2 regions of the Alteromonas sp. ABH2_165 genome follow, and region 2 is predicted to be linked to the other one. Evidence: predicted binding sites of a transcription regulator. Region 2 holds the regulator's gene; the other holds the start of a gene.
The links. The regulator MetJ, encoded in region 2, represses methionine synthesis genes. The targets are predictions, from matches to a motif close to TAGACGTCTAGACGTCTA.

Region 1 (10,614 bases), on a different contig from region 2:
CTGGATGTCACCCATTAAAAAAGTCCCTATTTCGCTAGAAGAGGCGAAGCAACTGGTTAGTTATCTAGAGCAAGGGGATGATGAATCCGCCAATGCTCTGTTGGAGGCAGTATCAGCCAAGGAATCTGTGGAGCTCTTTGCCGAGGTTGGCAAGCTTACCCGTCAGCTCCATGATGCATTAAACACATTTCAATTAGACGAGCGCATCGCAGGCTTAGCCAACGATGATATTCCCGATGCGCAGACTCGTCTGAATTACGTCATCGAAGAAACAGAGAAAGCCGCCAACACCACAATGGATGCTGTCGAGTCATGCATGCCTATTGCGGAATCTCTGGCAGAGCGTATCGGCGCAATTGAGCCTGAATGGCAGAAACTCATGACCCGTCAAATCGAGCTAGGTGAGTTTAAGTCGTTGTGTTTGGAAATTGACTCCCTGTTTAAAGACGCATCTCAGGATTCGACTAAACTTAATAGTCTGTTAACCGAAGTGTTGATGGCACAAGGTTATCAGGATCTCACGGGGCAGGTTATTCGACGTGTAATCGATCTTGTGAAAGAAGTAGAAGATAGCTTGGTGAATATGTTGACTGTGTTTGGTGAAGCTGGTCAGCCTAAAGATAAAACACCCACCAAGAAGCCAGATGCGATTGAGGCAGAAGGCCCAATTCTTGATGCTGAAAAACGTGACGATGTAGTACAGGGTCAAGACGATGTGGATGACCTTCTATCAAGCCTTGGTTTTTAGGGGAGCGAATGAATGTCGTTTGAAGTTGATGAGGATATACTACAGGACTTTCTGGTTGAGGCTGGTGAGATCCTTGAACAATTACAGGAACAGCTGGTCGACCTGGAAAACAACCCGGAAGATGCTGACCTCCTCAACGCTATCTTCCGTGGGTATCACACTGTAAAAGGTGGTGCTGGTTTTCTTTCTCTAACCGAACTGGTAGAGATTTGTCACGGTGCAGAAAACGTCTTTGACGTGATGCGCAACGGTCAGCGCACGCTAACACCTGAACTTATGGATGTTATTCTCCAAGCCACGGATGTGGTTGTTGAGATGTTTGAACGTGTTAAAGCCCGCGAACCATTAGAGGCCGCAGACACAGCACTGGTCGATACCCTCCATAAACTCAGTAAGCCTGAATCCGCAGACGAAAATATTTTCGGCGATGTTTCAGCCGCAGCGCCGGTAGTTGAGGCGCCTGTCGAAGAAGAACCAGAACTCATTGTTGAAGAAACGCCTGTTGCACCCGAAGCTACTGCTGTGGCATCTGGCGACAGTGGTATTGAAGATATCTCAGAAGATGAGTTTGAAGCCTTGCTGGACCAATTACATGGTTCAGGTGCGCCTGGTCGTCCTGCTGAATCTGCAGCATCACCGGCCCCGGCAGCGCCAGCGGCACCTGCAGCGGGTGGCGATGGTGAAGATATCACCGATGATGAATTTGAAGCTCTACTTGATGAGCTTCACGGCAAAGGGCAGTTTAAAGGGCCATCAGATGCTGCGCCAGCACCGGCAGTCGCACCCGTTGAGCCGGCCGCAGATAGCGGTGACGACGAAATCACTGATGACGAATTTGAAGCCTTACTTGATCAATTGCATGGTAAAGGTCAAGGGCCTGCAGGTGGCGTCGAAGTAGACAATACTGCGACCAAAGCAGTTCAGGCCGCGAAAGCAGAACAGAGTAAGGCAGCAGAGCCGCCTAAGGCAGCAGAGCCGCCTAAGGCAGCTACACCGCCTCCGGCCGCCAAACCGGCGGAACCGGCGAAGCCTGCGACACCTGCTAAACCGGCAGCGGCCAGTAAACCTGCGCCTGCTGCTAAAGCCGCGCCAGCCAAGAAAGAAGAGAAGGCACCGCAAGCTGAAACCACTGTACGGGTTGATACCAAACGCCTCGATCAGATAATGAATATGGTGGGCGAGTTGGTGTTGGTGCGAAACCGCTTACTTAGCCTTGGCATCACCACAAACGATGAAGACATGTCGAAGGCCATTGCCAACCTCGACGTTGTAACGGGTGACTTACAAGGCGCGGTAATGAAAACCCGCATGCAGCCCATCAAGAAGGTTTTCGGTCGTTTCCCTCGGGTTGTACGTGACCTCGCCCGCAGCTTGAAAAAGGAAATTACCCTTGAGCTTGAGGGTGAAGATACCGACCTGGATAAAAACCTGGTTGAGGCACTGGCCGATCCGTTGGTTCACTTAGTTAGAAATTCCGTGGACCACGGTATTGAAATGCCAGATGACAGGGCAAATGCCGGAAAACCGCGCATGGGTACGGTTAAGCTATCAGCGTCGCAAGAGGGTGATCACATTCTGCTTACTATCGATGATGATGGTAAGGGCATGGACCCTGAAAAACTGAAAGAAATTGCAATCAGTCGCGGTGTTCTCGATGCCGATGCGGCAGCCAGAATGTCCGATGTTGAAGCATTCAACCTGATTTTTGCCCCGGGCTTCTCCACCAAAACCGAAATCAGTGATATTTCGGGTCGTGGTGTGGGCATGGACGTGGTGAAAACCAAGATTAACCAACTCAATGGTACCGTAAATATTGATTCTCAGATGGGTAAAGGAACCCGTCTTGAAATCAAAGTCCCACTGACGTTGGCAATTCTGCCTACCCTGATGATTGTTGTTGGCAAACAAACCTTCGCATTGCCGTTGGGTGCTGTGAATGAAATCATCAACATGGATATCAAAAAGACTAATACGGTAGATGGTCAACTGACCATGATAGTTCGTTCAAAAGCGATTCCATTGTTCTTCCTCGGCGAATGGTTAATTCGCGGACCAAAAGACATTAGCAAAGAAAAAGGACATGTGGTTGTGGTACAAATTGGTACCCAACAGGTCGGTTTTGTTGTCGACGCGCTAATTGGTCAGGAAGAAGTGGTGATTAAACCGCTGGATGCGTTGTTGCAAGGAACTCCAGGCATGGCCGGTGCAACCATTACATCTGATGGTGGTATTGCACTCATTCTGGATATCCCAAGTCTTCTTAAGCGCTATGCCCGTCGGTCATAGCTGCTAGTAAAGGAACTTCTTGTTATGGCGTTTAAAGTCCTTGTTGTGGACGACTCAACGTTTTATCGTCGCCGTGTCCGTGAAATTCTGGATGAAGACAGAGAACTTCAGGTTGTAGGTGAAGCCTGTAACGGCGAAGAAGCGCTGGATATGCTTGTCAAGCTATCGCCGGATGTAGTGACCATGGACGTCGAGATGCCGGTAATGGACGGCATCACGGCGGTCAAAAAGATTATGGCTAAACGTCCAATTCCAATTTTGATGTTTTCATCGCTGACTCACGAAGGTGCTCAGGCTACCCTGGACGCACTGGAAGCTGGTGCGTTGGATTTTCTTCCGAAGAAATTTGAAGAGATCTCTAAAAATCGCAAAGACGCTGCGAGCCTGCTGAGAACCAAAGTCAGGTTACTTGCGCGACGCGGTGTGGGTATACGCCGACCGCCAATGGCCCGTGCAGCTCCAGCACCTAAGCCTGCGCCTCCGATGCCTGCCAATGCACCCAAAGCCACGTTTTTTAAAAGCTCGTCTGTGCTTACAGGGCGGGCAGAAAGTGCCAGTGCCGCACCAGTGGTGTCTCAAGTTAAAGCCTCAGGCAAGCGTTATAAGTGCCTTGCCATTGGTGCATCAACCGGCGGGCCTGTGGCATTACAAAAAGTGCTTTCAGGTTTACCTGCTAACTTTCCTCATCCTATTGTTCTGGTTCAGCATATGCCCGGAACGTTTACCAATGCGTTTGCTCAGCGTTTACACAACAACTGTGATATCTCTGTGAAAGAAGCGGAGCAAGGTGACATCCTGCGGCCTGGTTGTGCGTATTTGGCGCCAGGGGGCAAGCAGATGGTGGTAGATTCCCGCTCTTTGCCAAATATTGCATTGCGTGATGCGCATGCTCACGAGAAAGATACCTACAAGCCCAGCGTGGATATTACCTTTAACAGTTTGGTTGATATTTACGGCGGCGACGTACTGTGTGTGATCCTTACCGGTATGGGAGCAGACGGGCGCGAAGGCTGTGACGCGTTGCATAAAAAAGGCGCAAAGGTGTGGGCTCAGGATGAAGATTCTTGCGTGGTTTATGGCATGCCGCAGGCTGTGGCAAAAGCCGGTATTGCGGAAAAGAGCATCAATATTGAACATATTGCATCGTGTATCCGCTCTGAGATGATGTAGAGCGAATTCAATCAGCAGGAGTTGAAGGTTGAAAATATGGACGATTGCCAACCAGAAGGGAGGAGTGGGAAAAACCACGACCACCGTTACGCTGGGAGGCATTCTAGCGCAACAGGGTAAACGGGTGTTATTAATCGACACCGATCCTCACGCGTCGCTCAGTTATTACTTTGGTACCGATGCAGAAGAACTAAGTGCCTCTGTTTACGATATTTTTATTAATCATCAGGAGATATCTGCCGATAGGGTACTGGACAGTTTGTGCCCCACCAAATTAGACAGCTTGTTTATTCTTCCGGCATCTATGGCATTAGCCACGCTGGACCGACAAATGGGTATGCAAAATGGTATGGGACTTATTCTTAAAAAAGCCTTGCAGACTGTGGAAAAGGAGTTCGATTACGTACTGATCGACTGCCCACCTGTATTGGGTGTATTGATGGTGAATGCGCTGGCAGCCTGCCATAAAGTGGTGGTGCCGGTGCAAACCGAATTTTTGGCACTTAAAGGTCTCGACAGAATGGTGCACACCCTAGAGATTATGGGGCGTTCGTTACGTAAGGAATTTGACACATTGATTGTGCCAACTATGTTTGATCGCAGGACAAATGCGGCCATCCAGGCACATCAAAAATTGCAAGACGATTACGGCAGTAAAGTGTGGAGTGATGTCATTCCCGTCGATACTCGGTTCAGAGATGCGAGTCAGGCACAGACACCTGCCTCTGTGGTTTATCCGAGATCGCGAGGGGTCTTCGCCTATACTAAACTGTTAGATGAATTGGAACTATGAGTCGACTATGAGCAAGAGTACGCCGTTCGCCCGTGAAGATGTGATGCAGGCGTATCTGGACAGCTTACTACAGAGTCCGGAAGACCCGGCAGATGTCACGGCAAACACCGCTCGGTTACTTGAGCAGGCGACTGCTGACATCGTGGCCCGGGAACCGGTAGCAACGCCCGTTGAAGAGGTTGACGTGGCTGCGCCTGTGGTGGAAGAAATTGAGGAAAGCATTGCTTCTGCAGAAGCCATTGTGGTACCTCAAGAGCCGGTGACTCACCGGCCCATTCAGGATTTGCTTGAGAATCGTTTCCAGGCACTGTTTTTTGAGGTAGCTGGTCTCACACTGGCGGTGCCTTTAGTGACACTAGGCGGTATCCACCGCATGGAAAAAGTCGGTGGGCTCATCGGTAAGCCTAAGTGGTTTAAAGGGGTGATGCTGCATCGTGAACAAAAAATAAACGTTGTTGATACTGCAATGTGGGTTATGCCAGAAAAATACGATCAAAATCTCGCAGAAACGCTAAACTATCAGTATCTTATTATGTTAGGGGACAGTTTGTGGGGCCTAGCCAGCGACAAACTGGTCAATACCGTTACTCTTACCAAGGACGAAGTGAAATGGCGTGAGGCCGGTGGCAAACGTCCATGGTTAGCGGGCATGGTAAAAGAAAGAATGTGTGCGTTAATCGACGTATATCAGTTAATTGCAATGCTAAATAACGGCTTAGGCAGTAATGACCAAACGCCTTAGCGGGGAGCCAGGTTAATGAATGACAAGACCACAAGTAATAATTCACCTGAGAAAGATCAGGTGCTTCAATGGGTCACCTACCGTTTAGGTGAAGAAACATACGGCATCAACGTTATGCAAGTACAGGAAGTACTGCGCTATACAGAAATTGCCCCAGTACCTGGCGCGCCAGACTATGTACTAGGTATCATTAATTTGCGTGGTAATGTTGTTACCGTTATCGATACCCGTGCCCGCTTTGGCTTGATGCCTGCTGATACCACAGACAATACCCGTATCGTAATTATCGAGTCGGATGAACAGGTAGTGGGTATTCTGGTTGATAGCGTTGCTGAAGTGGTTTATTTGAAGTCTTCAGAAATTGACAGCGCGCCAAACGTAGGCACAGAAGAGAGTGCCAAGTTTATTCAGGGCGTGAGCAACCGCGATGGCGAATTGTTGATTCTTGTCGACCTGAACAAGTTACTCAGTGATGACGAATGGGACGAACTGAGCGGCTTCTAAGCAATATCACTGCCCGTTACCCGGCGGGCAGTGCCTGAGCTTCTTTCCTTTCCCAATTTTTGGAGAATTAACGTTTATATGGATGTATCGGCCTTGTCCTTACTTGCCATTGCTACAGGGCTTCTGGCTGTTGTTGCCGTTATCTGGCTGTATTTTCATTTTAATAAGCGTTTGACTCACCTTATACAAACGCATCTTGAGAGCGAATCCCGCGCCGACATGCTCAGTGACGATGTGAAAAATCTTGAAAACCAAATTGCCGAAATGCAAACCCGCTCCATGGTGCAGGGAAAGCACATGCGTGAATTGGCCGACCAATGTGACCAGTTTGAAAACCAGTTGCGGGAAGTGAAGCAACAGGACCCTTCAATGCGCTTATACACCCGTGCCGCCGAACTGGTAAAGTCGGGCGCTTCAGTGGAAGAGGTGATGCAAGCTTGTGACTTGCCCAGAGCAGAAGCTGAACTGCTGATGAGTATGCACAGCCAGCGAAGTTAATCATGCTGGTGTGCATCTCTAATTAATCTGCAATACCTTTCCCCGATACTTTCGCTAACAGCCACGCAGGCAATTATCAAGGGTGCTATGCTTTACCAAGCGATATGTGCTTCAACTCCTAAGGTAAAACTTAAGCCGTTTAGACGTCCAGCCGTAAAGATGTTGACATCGCAAGTGATTCAGCCACAATAGCGGCATATTCTGTCAATCATTGGAGCATCCATGCCTATCTGTATCCCAGGTCAACTTCCCGCGCAGGACGTGTTATCCGGTGAAAATATTTTCACTATGGACAGCAACCGAGCCGCCACTCAGGATATTCGCCCTATGGAAGTAGGGATCCTGAACCTGATGCCGAATAAAATTGAGACAGAAGTTCAAATCCTCAGGTTGCTTTCTAACACGCCACTGCAGGTGAACGTTAACCTTATTCGTGTCGATAATCTGGCACCCAAACATACACCCCAGGCGCACATGGACGCCTTTTATCACGACTTCTCAGAAATCGAAAGTAAGAAGTACGATGGTCTGATCGTGACTGGCGCACCGTTGGCGCATTTGCCCTACGAAGATGTGAAATACTGGGACAACATGAAAGATATTCTGGAGTGGGCACAACGCAACGTGCAGTCCACCATGTATCTTTGCTGGGCAGCACATGCGGCTATGTACCACTTTTATGGTGTACAGCGAGCGCTTCGTGATAATAAGTTATCTGGTGTATTCGAGCATAAGGTACTAGACCCGTACAATGAATTGCTGCGCGGTTTCGACCCGTACTTTTATGCGCCACATTCCCGGTTTGGCTATATCGATTCAGATGTCTACAATAGCGTGAAAGGTTTGCACGTAATCACCGAATCCCCTGAAGCAGGTGCCTACACCGTGGTGTCTGATGATAAGCGGATGGTGTTCGTAACAGGCCACCCGGAATACGATCCGGAAACGCTGCACGATGAATACTATCGCGACTTACAGGCAGATTTGCATCCTGCCATTCCGGCAAATTATTTTACCGACGACGATCCGACAAAAGCGCCTTTAGTCCGTTGGCGGTCTCATGGTAGTCTCATGTTTAATAACTGGCTGAACTATTATGTTTACCAGACTACCCCGTACGATTTGAACCAGCTGGCAGAAAAAGCCCAGCCGAAGAGGTAACCCGTGAGTTCAGACAAACAACACGCTCTGCTGGACGCGGCAGCAAAACGCATTCTTATCCTGGATGGCGCCATGGGCACCATGATCCAGGAACACAAGCTGGAAGAAGAAGATTATCGCGGCAAGGAATTCGCCGACTGGCACTGCGATGTGAAGGGCAATAATGACTTGCTGGCCATTACACAGCCCAAGATCATTTACGATATTCACTGTGCTTATCTTGAGGCAGGGGCGGATATCATTGAAACCAATACCTTTAACGCCACCACCATCGCCATGGCCGATTACGACATGGAAGCGCAGTCAAAAGACATCAATATTGCCGCGGCGAAACTGGCCCGCAAAGCCTGCGATGAATTTACCGCGAAAACCCCAGACAAGCCGCGTTATGTGGCCGGTGTGTTAGGGCCCACAAACCGCACAGCCTCGATTTCGCCTGACGTAAACGATCCGGGCAAACGCAACGTAACCTTTGATGAGCTGGTGGAAGCCTACATTGAATCGACAGAAGCGTTGCTGGATGGCGGTGCGGATATCATCTTGATTGAAACCATCTTCGATACCTTGAATGCCAAGGCCGCCGTATTTGCCGTTGAATCTGTTTTCGATAAGCGCGGCAGCCGCGTACCGGTAATGGTGTCTGGTACTATTACCGATGCCTCGGGTCGTACCCTGTCTGGCCAGACGGCTGAAGCGTTTTATTATTCCATGCGTCATGTAACGCCGCTGTCCATGGGGCTCAATTGTGCCCTTGGCCCTGATTTGCTACGTCAGTATGTGGATGAAATCAGCAATATTGCAGAGTGTTTAGTATCAGCGCACCCGAACGCCGGTCTGCCTAACGAGTTTGGTGAATACGATCTCGGCGCTGAGGAAATGGCGAAGCACATTGAAGAATGGGCGCAGTCTGGCCTGGTGAATATTGTCGGTGGCTGCTGTGGCAGCACCCCGGAGCATATTCGCGCCATGGCGGAAGCCGTTGAAGGCGTTGCACCACGAAAAGTGCCGCACTTCGAACCTAAAATGCGCCTTTCCGGCCTCGAACCTTTTGTTCACTAAGGTGTTATTGTGACAGCAGAGTTTTCAACATTTATCAACGTTGGTGAACGGACCAACGTCACCGGTTCCGCTATTTTCAAGCGCCTTATTCTGAATGCAGAGTATGAAAAAGCGCTGGATGTTGCCCGCCAGCAGGTGGAGAACGGCGCACAAATCATCGATATCAACATGGACGAAGCCATGTTGGATTCGGTGGAGGCCATGCGTACCTTCCTGAATCTGATTGCGTCTGAGCCGGATATCTGCAAAGTGCCTATCATGATCGACTCTTCCAAGTGGGAAGTCATCGAAACAGGCCTGAAATGTGTACAGGGTAAAGCCATCGTTAACTCCATCAGCCTGAAAGAAGGAAAGGAGCAGTTTCTGCATCATGCGAAACTGATTAAAAGATACGGTGCCGCTACCGTGGTTATGGCCTTTGACGAAACCGGTCAGGCGGATACCAAGCAGCGTAAAGTGGAAATCTGTCAGCGCAGCTACAAAATCCTTACGGAAGAGGTGGGCTTCCCGCCGGAAGATATCATTTTCGATCCGAATATTTTTGCAGTTGCTACCGGTATTGAAGAACACAATAACTACGCGGTGGACTTCATCGAAGCAACCCGCATCATCCGCGAGACCTGTCCGCATGCCCACATCAGCGGTGGCCTGTCGAATATCTCGTTCTCTTTCCGGGGTAACAATCCGGTGCGTGAAGCCATGCACTCGGTATTTCTGTATCACGCGATTCGCGCGGGTATGGACATGGGCATTGTCAATGCCGGTCAGCTGGAAGTGTACGACCAGATACCTGACGAGCTTCGCGAAGCTGTAGAAGATGTGATTCTGAACCGTCGTGAAGACGGCACCGAGCGTCTGCTGGACATTGCGCCGAAATATCAGGGCGATGGTAGAGCGGCGGCGGTGGAAGATCTCACCTGGCGTGAGCAGTCGGTGAATAAGCGTCTTGAACACGCGCTGGTAAAAGGCATCACCGATTACATTATTGAAGATACCGAAGAAGCCCGCCTGGCCGCTGAACGTCCGCTGCACGTTATTGAAGGGCCGTTGATGGACGGCATGAACGTGGTAGGTGACTTGTTCGGTGAAGGTAAAATGTTCCTGCCTCAGGTGGTGAAATCTGCCCGGGTAATGAAAAAAGCCGTCGCACATTTGCAGCCATACATCGAAGCCGAGAAAGACGGCGAATCGAAGAGTAACGGTAAGATCCTCATGGCTACCGTGAAGGGCGACGTGCACGATATTGGTAAAAATATCGTTGGCGTGGTGCTGCAGTGTAATAACTTTGAAGTCGTAGACTTGGGCGTGATGGTGCCTTGCGCTACCATTTTGCAGGTGGCGAAAGACGAAAAGGTAGACATGATTGGTCTGTCGGGTCTTATCACGCCGTCACTGGATGAAATGGTCTATGTGGCGAAGGAAATGGAGCGCCTGGGCCTGGATTTACCGCTACTAATTGGTGGTGCTACCACCTCTAAAGCACATACCGCGGTGAAGATTGAACAAAACTATCATGGCCCGGTTGCTTATGTACCGAACGCCAGTCGGGCAGTGGGTGTGTGTCAGAAACTGATTAATCCAGAGTCTCGTAAAAAGTTCGAGCAGGAATTGACTGACGAATACGACAAGGTACGTGCACAGCATGCCCGTAAA
Region 2 (10,614 bases):
CCTCGCTGCTACGCAGGCACCGCTTTCTTCGACTGTTCGTGAAAAGAATGCATCCCCCGGAGGATGAACTCCGTTGGCTCTGTCCGTTATCCGTTGCGGACAGGGTCTTTTTTTCCGGGTTAACTACTATTAGCTACTAACGTGTTGAAAACAAAAAAGGCAGCAGGACGTGAGTCTCTGCTGCCTTCTTATCATGAGCGTATGCCTTACAACGTTCGCCTTACAAGATAAAGCGGCTCAGATCTTCGTTATCCACCAGCGATTCCAGATGCGAATCAACATAGGTCTTATCGATAACAAATGTTTCACCGGATTTCTCAGACGCGTCGAAAGAAATATCTTCCATCAGGCGCTCAAGTACGGTGTGCAAACGGCGTGCACCAATGTTTTCCAGCTTCTCGTTTACTTGCCATGCCGCTTCAGCGATACGCTGAATACCCGACTCAACAAAATCAATGGTTACACCCTCAGTGGCCATCAGTGCACGGTACTGTTCAGTCAGTGCAGATTTTGGCTCGGTAAGGATGCGCTTAAAGTCTTCCACTTTAAGTGCTGACAGCTCAACACGAATTGGCAAACGCCCCTGCAATTCAGGAATCAGATCAGAAGGCTTGCTCATCTGGAATGCACCAGAGGCAATAAACAGCATATGGTCAGTTTTCACCATGCCGTGCTTGGTAGAAACGGTAGAGCCTTCAACCAGTGGCAGCAGGTCGCGCTGTACACCTTCACGGGATACGTCCGCAGAGTTGTTACCTTCACGCTTACAAATCTTATCGATTTCGTCGATAAACACGATACCGTGCTGTTCAACCGCATTGATCGCTTTTTCTTTCAAATCTTCCTGATTAACCAGACGCGCCGCTTCTTCTTCGATCAGCATTTTGAGCGCATCTTTAATTTTCAGTTTTTTCTTTTTCTTCTGCGAGTCAGAGTTCAGGTTCTGGAACATCGACTGCAGTTGGTTGGTCATGTCTTCCATGCCAGGAGGCGCCATGATCTCTACGCCCATTTGCGGCAGGGCCACATCAATTTCGATTTCTTTATCGTCGAGTTTCCCCTCACGCAGCTTTTTACGGAACGCCTGACGGGTACCACGATCTTCAACCTGTTCTTTCTTGCCCCATGGATCTTCTGGTGGTGGCAACAAGGCATCAAGAATACGCTCTTCCGCCGCTTCTTCGGCACGGAATTTCACCTTCGTCATTTCCTGCTCTTTGGTGAGCTTCACGGCAATGTCTGTCAGGTCTCGGATAATGGTTTCCACTTCTTTACCCACATAACCGACTTCGGTGAACTTGGTCGCTTCCACCTTGATAAAAGGTGCGTTCGCCAGCTTCGCCAAACGGCGGGCAATTTCAGTTTTACCCACACCAGTAGGACCAATCATCAGAATATTTTTAGGCGTAACTTCTACGCGCAGCTCTTCCGGCAGCTGCATACGACGCCAGCGGTTACGCAATGCAATAGACACAGCGCGCTTGGCATCCTGCTGACCGATGATGTGACGGTCGAGCTCGTGAACAATTTCTCTGGGTGTCATTTCAGACATAATAAACCTTCTCTTTCTTATGCCGCCCCGTGGCGGTAATCAGGCCCGTTCGCATGGTCGCGTACGAACCTGTGAATATTAATAATCCAGTACTTCAACCGTCTGGTGGTGATTAGTAAATACGCAGATATCGCCGGCGATGGTCAGACTCTTTTCAGCAATGTCTTTCGCGGATAAATCGGTATTTGCCAGCAGCGCCGTGGCCGCTGCCTGCGCGTAGTTCCCGCCTGAACCGATGGCAATTAAATCGTTCTCTGGCTGCACCACATCACCGTTACCGGTAATGATGAACGAAGCCGTTTCATCGGCCACTGCCAGTAGCGCTTCCAGTTTGCGCAACGCCCGGTCTGTACGCCAATCTTTGGCCAGTTCTACCGCGGCGCGGGTAAGATGCCCCTGATGCATTTCCAGCTTGGATTCAAAACGCTCGAATAATGTAAACGCATCGGCAGTACCACCAGCAAATCCCGCCAGCACTTTGTTGTGATAGAGGCGACGCACTTTTTTAGCGTTACCTTTCATTACGGTGTTACCCAGAGAAACCTGTCCGTCTCCGGCAATTACGACCTGATTGTCGCGTCTTACAGATACAATAGTAGTCACTACACTTCCCCATGTTTCGGGTGTCGCTGGCCGTCGCGCACAGCAAATTAATTTCAATGAAGAGATAAGTGGGGGAAGACATTATTTTTTCAAGGGAGAAACTGTGAGGTGTTGTGAACTCTTCTGGCCCGGGCAGGTAGTGCCGAGCACGGTTGTGAGTCCACGGACGAACGAAAGTCAGGCCCGCAGACAAAGAAAGAAAAGCCATTCCAAACCGTCAGCCGCAGGGAAGCGGCTGCCGAGCAAGGTTGTGAGCCCACGGACGAACGAAAGTCAGGCCCACAGACAAAGAAAGGAAAGCCATTCCAAACCGTCAGCAGAAGGGATGCTGGTGCCGAGCACGGTTGTGAGTCCGCGGACGGGGTAAGGTGTTGTCGGCGAGAACCGTCAACCGCATGGATGCGGTTGTCGAGCCCCCAGGGATGGGTTCACGGCGAGTTCTCGCCGGCAATACCTGCCCCGGCCACAAGGGCTCACGGAAAAAGCGGAGAACCTTGAGCGCAGGGGTTGTAGAAATTCTGGTACAGAACCGTCAGCCGCAGGGAAGCGGCTGCCGAGCGCCCATGGATGGGTTTACCGCGAGTTCTGTACCAGAATTTCGGAAACCCCGTTAGCGGCAGGTTCTCTTCCTTATAAGTTCCAGGTGAGGATCATGCAGGTGGTGATGTTGACTTTTCTGAGACTGTGTTTGGCCCGCTCTGCATCACGTTTCGTTTGCAATGGTCCCATGATCACGCGGAACCATTCGCCATTTGATCCAGTGGTTGCACGAACCTGCGCTTCCAGGCCCTGGAAGGCAATTTTCGCTTTCATTTCTTCGGCCTGAGAACGGGTACGGAAAGAGCCACATTGCAGCAGGTAAAGTTTGTCCGATTTCTGCTGTTCCGCAACTTCTACTTCCACTTCGTAGCCAGGCAAACTCTTAATGTAATCCCACTCTTCTTTTGGCACTTCCGGCAGTTCGTCTTCTTCCACGATTTGCGGCAACGGCTCCATGGTCGAATCAGCCGTTTCGTCTACGTTATCTTTAATTGAAAACAGAAAATAAATCAGTGCAAGAATGGCAATAATCACCACTACCAGGCGCATCCAGATCTTGGTTCTGTTCTGCTCTGGGGCTGGCGGCTTCCGCTTATTGTTATTTTTGTTTTTATTCTGTGGCGCACGTCCACGAGATACATAATCACGTTGAGCCATAACCGGCATCTATCCCGTTAAAAATTTATATTTCAGACAACTGACCATCGCTACTTTTATTCATTCAGAAAGCGTACATTCCGTAGCAATGGTTCAGGTAAGGCAGTGTAGCTTTTATTTCTTAACTTTGCTGTCGGTATCTTAGCCGAAGTCGCTCAGTCTAATGAATTCGTCGTCAGACTCAAGCAACATCTGCTAACTGAAGTCTGATGGATCGACATCTAGCGACCAGCGCACTTTGCTGGCCGTGGGCAGCGACGTAATGTTTGGTAGCGCTCGCCTGAGCAAATCATTTATCGCCTTGCGCTGCGCCGATTGCAAAACCAACATAAACCGATACCGTCCCTGCCGTTTCTCTATTAAACATGGAAGCGGACCATTCAGCCGCACCACTTCACTTTGCAGTAGCGTTCGAACCTGCTCAAGAAATTCCCAGGCCAGCTCACCATTAGTGGCTTCTGAGCGAATCACCGCTTGCGATTGAAACGGTGGCATCCAGGAGAGCTTTCGCTCATCAAGCGCCTGACGGGCAAAGTGGGCATAACCGTTGTGTACCAAATCTTGCAATAACGGATGTCCCGGATTGTGGGTTTGCAGCCACATTTCTCCCGGCTTTGATGCCCTGCCTGCCCGGCCAGCCAATTGCGTTACCAATTGTGCCAGTTTCTCGCTGGCACGGAAGTCGGCACTGAACAGCGCGCCATCACAGTCCAGTACCACCACCAGCGTTACGTGAGGAAAGTGATGCCCTTTCGATAAGATTTGGGTGCCGATGAGCAGCTGGTATTTCTGCGCATTGATATCATCCAGCGAGCGTTGAAGTTTGTCTTTGCCGCGCACCGAATCGCTGTCGATGCGGATTTGCTTCACGTCCGGAAACATCTTCGCCAGACCGTCTTCTATCTGCTCGGTGCCCACACCGGCTGTAATTAGCTCGTCTGATCCGCAGTGTTCGCACTGGCGTGGAATAGGTCGTGCGCCTCCGCAGTGGTGACACTGCAACCGCTGCTGAGTGCGATGCACCGTGTAAGGACGCTCGCAGCGACGGCAGTCATAGGAATGTCCACAGTGATGACAAATCAGTGCAGGTGCATAGCCACGGCGGTTCACAAACACCAGCACCTGATTACCCATGGATAAATGCTGGCGCATAATGCTTAGCATCCCATCGGCAATTCCAAATTGCAGCCGCTGATCACGTACATCCAGCACCTGCTGATGGGTTTTCGATGCGCCGCCTGCGCGCTTTGTCAGTTGCAGATGACCATAACGCTTCGTCAACGCATTATTCAGCGTCTCCAGCGACGGCGTTGCCGTGCCCAGCACAAGCGGAATATTTTCGGTGTGCGCCCGCATCACCGCCAAATCCCGGGCGTGGTAACGCAGTCCATCCTGTTGCTTGTAAGAATCATCATGCTCTTCATCGACGATTATCATACCGGGGAATTTCATCGGCGTGAAAATGGCTGAACGGGTTCCTATAATAACGCCCAGCTCTCCAGAACGGGCACGCTGCCACACCGATAACCGGTCTTTATCGTTTAGCTGAGAATGCAAAATGCCAATGTCGATACCAAATCGATTGGCGAACCGCGACACCGTTTGTGGTGTAAGGCCGATTTCCGGCACCAAAATTAACACCTGGCGCCCTTCTGCTAGTACATCTTCAATGGCCTGTAGATAGACTTCTGTTTTTCCGCTGCCCGTTATCCCTTCTAACAAATAAGGCGCAAACCGAGAACGACTTTGCACTATCGTGGAAATCGCGACGGCCTGCTCTTTGTCTGGTAACGGCTTTTTCGCCACATCAAAATAATCCAGCCACATTTTCGGGCGCAGCGGCGGGGGCTTACTCTCCTGGCTGATAAAGCCTTTTTCTTCCAGCGCATTAATAATAGTGGTGGGAAAAGTATTCTTGAGGTCGCCTTCACGAACGGGTTCATCCACCAGCGCTTCCAGACAGGCATACTGTCGCTTCGCCCGTTTAAGTTCAGCCAAATTTTCATCCACGTTGTCTGCGGCGTGCCACCAGATTTCGTCTACCGGACTGGCCGACTCGCCTTTTCGCAGCAACACGGGTAGCACTGTGTGAATGACTTCACCGATGGGATGCAGATAATATTGCGACAACCAATGGCAAAGCTTAAGCAACACCCGGTCGAGTACCGGCGTTTCATCCAGAACTTTATCAATGGCTTTTATTTTATCCGGATTTTCAGGCGCGGTGAGTTCGCCGGTCACCACCCCCACCAGATTTCTCGGCCCGAAGGAGATACTCACCCGGCAACCGGGTTCCGGCAGGGTGTCACAGCTGTAGGTAAAAGTTTGGCGTAGCGGTACCGGTACCGCCACCTCGACAAAATGCATAATCCGCCTATTTTTTCCGCATTTTTCACTTATCGTTCTTGATCAAACGGGCGCCATACATTAATATGCGCCGCTCTTTACGGCAAGGCCAGTTATGCCTTGCATTTGAATATAGTTGCGTATGGTGTTCAGCTTCGGGCTGGATAGCGATACGGCCTTAGATTTGAGGTAACCCATGAAACAAGATATCCATCCTACATACGAAGAAATTACTGCTACTTGTTCTTGCGGTAATGTTATCAAAGTTCGTTCTACTGCAGGTAAAGATCTGAACCTGGACGTATGTTCTAACTGTCACCCGTTCTACACTGGTAAGCAACGTAATGTTGACACCGGTGGTCGTGTTGACCGCTTCAAGAAGCGTTTCGGTGCACTGGGCAAAAAATAAGCCCTGCATTGAATTGCGAAAAAAGCGCCTTTATGGCGCTTTTTTTGTGTCTGCAATAATTTCCATTTCGATATTCATCCCTTTAAGGCTGTCTTCTAGCCCCCCACTTCACTAACGTTCAAAAAACAAACACCAGCTTCTACGCTGTTTATATGCTTTTAAATATAAGTTAAGGACTGTTTATTAATTTGATAAATGGTCACCATTGATAATACCGTTTTGTGTCGTGGCGGTTTGACCACTAGAGTAATCATGAGATTAGTCCTGATCAGATATGTACTGTGAAAGGCGATATGCTACATTGGTCTTATATGGCTGTTATAACAAAAACAACAAATTAGCCAGAACGACAGGTGTATCTTTGTAACGAATAACCCTGAGAAGGACACATAAAAGCATGTCAGATTTCAGACAACGCGCCCTGGATTACCACGAGTACCCTACACCAGGTAAAATTAAAGTAGAGCTGTCTACCCCGGCAGACAGTGTTGATGATCTCGCTCTCGCTTACAGCCCCGGTGTTGCCGAGCCAGTCCGCGAAATTGCAGAAGATCCTGATGCCGCTTATCGCTATACCGCGAAAGGCAACATGGTAGCTGTTATTAGTAACGGTACTGCCATTCTGGGATTGGGCAATTTAGGTCCACTCGCTTCAAAGCCGGTTATGGAAGGTAAAGCGCTGCTGTTCAAACGGTTCGCGGGCCTTGACGCTATCGATATTGAAGTAAAACACCGCACCACCGAAGAGTTTATCAATACGGTAGCTAATATCGCCGATACCTTCGGTGGTATTAACCTGGAAGATATTAAAGCACCAGAATGTTTTGAGATTGAGCAGGAGCTGATCAAGCGCTGCAAAATCCCGGTATTCCACGACGACCAGCACGGTACTGCTATCGTGACTGCCGCCGGTATGCTGAATGCGCTGGAGATTCAGGGTAAGAATATCGAAGATGCAAAGATTGTGTGTATGGGTGCCGGCGCTGCCGCCGTAGCCTGTATGGAACTGCTGATCAAATGTGGTGCCCAGCGTGAACGCATTTATATGCTCGACCGCAAAGGGGTTATTCACACCCGTCGCGACGATCTGACTGAACACAAAATGCTATTCGCCAACAACACCGATAAACGTACCCTTGATGATGTGATGGACGGTGCCGATATTTTCGTTGGTGTTTCTGGCCCGGATGTTCTGCCACCAGAAACCTTAAAACTGATGGCACCAAACCCGGTCGTTTTCGCCTGTTCAAACCCAGATCCGGAAATTAAACCTGAACTGGCCCACGAAGTGCGTTCTGACCTCATCATGGCTACCGGTCGTTCAGATTACCCGAACCAGGTAAACAACGTGCTGTGCTTCCCGTTCATTTTCCGCGGTGCGCTGGACGTACGCGCTTCCGCCATTAACGATGAAATGAAAGTGGCTGCTGTTGAAGCACTGCGTTCTGTCTCTAAAGAGCCGGTGCCGGAAGAAGTATTGAAAGCCAGTAAGTCTGCGTCGCTGACTTTCGGCAAAGACTACATCATTCCTAAGCCAATGGACCCTCGCTTGTTGCATCGCATTGCCAGTGCCGTAGCACAGGCAGCCATTGATTCAGGCGTGGCGGGTGTTGAGTCACTGCCAGCAAAATATCTGGGTAACAATGCCTAATTAGGGCATACTGCACTCATCTGCCACGGGCCGGTAATTCTACCGGCCCGTTTGCGTTTTGGCGCACGCATTCTTCTTCAATTCTAACGGATATAGATATCATGTGGTCTAAAGCACTCATTGGGCTCATTATCGGGCGTATTGCAACAACCCTGATTGGCTCTACCATGAGCGTCAGTATCGGCTGGCATTTGTATGAAGCTACCGGCGAAGCCTTCGACTTAGCGTTAGTGGGTATTTTTCAGATTGTCCCCGTGATTGGCCTGTTTTTGGTTGCGGGTTGGGCTGCAGATAACTTTTCGCGGAAGAGTATTTTGCTGCTCTCTGCCAGTCTGCAATTACTGGTGGTGCTGGCGGTGGCGATACTGATGAATCAGCCTGAGCTTAATAAGTGGGCACTATTCTGCTCACTGTCGGTGTTAGGCGCCGGCCGGGCGTTCTTTGCCCCAGCTATTCAATCTGTGCTTCCCAACATTGTGAGTAACGACCACTTGGGCCGCGCGGTTGCCGCCATTAGCTCAATGTGGAACATCGCGTTAACCGTGGGCCCCTTCCTTGCAGGTATTCTGCTGGCCATGCTTGACCGACAGCTCTATTGGGTTCTGATCATTTTCGGCTTATTCACCTTGGGCGGCTTCTCTTTACTGCCTGCCTTAAAAATTCACTCTGAGCGCAAGCTGGAACTGAAAGATATTTTCAGCGGCGTACATTATCTAATGCACAACAACGTGGTGCGTGGAGCTCTGTTTACCGATCTGGTGGTGATTTTATGCGGCAGCGTGATGGCCATCCTGCCGGTGTTTGTAAAAGACGTGCTGCATGAAGGGCCAGAAACCTTGGGTTTACTCCGGGCCATGCCCGCCGTGGGCGCAACCATTATCGGGTTAACCATGGTACGGCGTAAGCGCGCCATCGAGCGCAATGGTCCCTTGCTGTTCTGGTCACTGATCATATTCAGCTTTTCCATTATCGGTTTTGCTTTCTCGCAAAATCTCTATGTTGCCTGCTTTGCGCTGCTGATTTACGGCGGTTCAGACATGATCAGCGTGGTGATTAGAAGCTCAGTAGTTCAGATCATGACACCCGACGCCTTACGAGGGCGGGTTAGTGCGGTTAATTCGTTGTTTATTGCCTCTTCTAACGAGCTGGGAGACTTCCGAAGTGGCTCGGTGACCGCAGCCATTGGTCCGGTTGCTTGCGCAGTAACGGGTGGTGTAATGAGCTTAGGCGTGGTGCTGCTGTTCGGAAAAACGTTCAGGCCTCTGTTTGAATTGCGGAAAATAGAGGCGCCATCGCCGGGTAAATCGGATTAAGCTCGGCGAAAGCATGTAAGCCGAGCAAAAAGAGAAAAGCCAGAGTACTGACTCTGGCTTTCGTTTTTATTCTTCTTCGTTATCCACTGATGGGTCGATGCCCATTTCTTCCATCATCTTTCTGGCAACTGCCGGGATACGATTTGGATTATCTTTGCGCAAGTCATCATCGTTAGGCAATGGTTGCCCGGTGAACGCATGCAGGAATGCCTCACACAGTAATTCTGAATTTGTTGCATGGCGCAGATTGTTTATCTGTCGCCGGGTGCGCTCATCTGTGAGCTCCTTAAGCACATTAATAGGAATAGAAACAGTAACTTTCTTTACCTGTTCACTCTTTTTCCCATGCTCTGCATAAGGGTGTATATACTTACCATTCCATTCTGCCATGTGAAATCTCGGACTGCCTGTTATTTTATCTTATGAGCGGAAATTCTAAACAATGTAGCGAAAAGGTCAATTAAGCCGTGTAAACCTCTTGACGTCCAGACATATATTAATTAGTTTAGACGTCTAAACGGCCAAAAAGTGAGTGAGTCAGAAAATGGTTTCCTATGCACAGGGCATCGATGCCTTAAATCAATCTTTGTCAGAACTGCGTGACATCGATGTATCCTTCGAATTTTTTCCGCCAAACTCGGAAAAAATGGAACAAACCTTATGGAAATCTGTAGAGCGTCTGGCGCCTCTTAAGCCTTCATATATGTCTGTTACCTATGGTGCAAACAGCGGTGAGCGCGATCGCACCCACGATGTGGTTAAACGCATTCAGCAGCAAACCGGTGTGGCTGCCGTTCCTCACCTGACCTGTGTAGATGCCACTCGTGACGAACTGAAACAAATCGCTCAGGACTACTGGGATTCCGGTATCCGCCGTATTGTGGCCTTACGTGGTGATTTGCCAAAGGGCGTAGATAAAACTGAAATGTACGCGTCTGATTTGGTATCTCTGTTAAAAGACGTGGCTGATTTCGATATCTCAGTAGCGGCTTATCCAGAAAAGCACCCTGAAGCGCCAAACGCACAGTTTGATTTGCTGAATCTGAAGCGTAAAGCGGAAGCCGGTGCCTCGGAAGCAATTACACAGTTCTTCTTCGATACCAGTGTTTACCTGCGATTCCGCGACCGTGCAGCAGCGGCAGGCATCGATTTAGATATTGTTCCTGGCATATTGCCAGTTACTAACTATCAAACGCTGGTTAAGTTTGCGGGTTTCACCAACGTTCACGTACCTGGCTGGCTGCACAAAATGTACGACGGTCTTGACGACGATGACCAAGCAACCCGCAACCTAATTGGCGCCAACATCGCCATGGAACAGGTGAAGGTACTGGCTAAAGAAGGCGTGAAACACTTCCACTTCTATACCCTGAACCGCTGCGAACTCAGCTACGCTATCTGCCACATGCTGGGCGTTCGCGCTGACTAACATTTTCGAATACGCTGGGAGTACGGAGGCCAGAGAAAAAACACGCCGGAGCTCCATGCCTGGCTAAGCTGTTATAGAGAACGCTGCAGCATCCCTGCTGCAGACGGTTTTCCC

Region 1: a site for MetJ is predicted at 6,874-6,891, ahead of metA (homoserine O-succinyltransferase MetA). Genes of this name have one in related genera too.

What each region holds. Positions count from the first base shown of each region.
Region 1 is NZ_JBSWWF010000001.1:374,956-385,569, forward strand. It holds gene ACXAFQ_RS01610 (protein phosphatase CheZ) at 5-748, shown strand; gene ACXAFQ_RS01615 (chemotaxis protein CheA) at 761-3,034, shown strand; gene ACXAFQ_RS01620 (protein-glutamate methylesterase/protein-glutamine glutaminase) at 3,059-4,204, shown strand; gene ACXAFQ_RS01625 (ParA family protein) at 4,233-4,997, shown strand; gene ACXAFQ_RS01630 (chemotaxis protein CheW) at 5,005-5,739, shown strand; gene ACXAFQ_RS01635 (chemotaxis protein CheW) at 5,755-6,243, shown strand; gene ACXAFQ_RS01640 (DUF2802 domain-containing protein) at 6,322-6,741, shown strand; gene metA (homoserine O-succinyltransferase MetA) at 6,964-7,902, shown strand; gene ACXAFQ_RS01650 (homocysteine S-methyltransferase family protein) at 7,906-8,961, shown strand; gene metH (methionine synthase) at 8,971-10,614, shown strand, end outside.
Region 2 is NZ_JBSWWF010000012.1:68,014-78,627, reverse strand. It holds gene ACXAFQ_RS20020 (amine dehydrogenase large subunit) at 1-67, shown strand, start outside; gene hslU (HslU--HslV peptidase ATPase subunit) at 221-1,552, opposite strand; gene hslV (ATP-dependent protease subunit HslV) at 1,631-2,155, opposite strand; gene ACXAFQ_RS20005 (SPOR domain-containing protein) at 2,786-3,352, opposite strand; gene priA (primosomal protein N') at 3,548-5,719, opposite strand; gene rpmE (50S ribosomal protein L31) at 5,895-6,107, shown strand; gene ACXAFQ_RS19990 (malic enzyme-like NAD(P)-binding protein) at 6,505-7,758, shown strand; gene ACXAFQ_RS19985 (MFS transporter) at 7,860-9,071, shown strand; gene metJ (met regulon transcriptional regulator MetJ) at 9,138-9,461, opposite strand; gene metF (methylenetetrahydrofolate reductase) at 9,616-10,500, shown strand.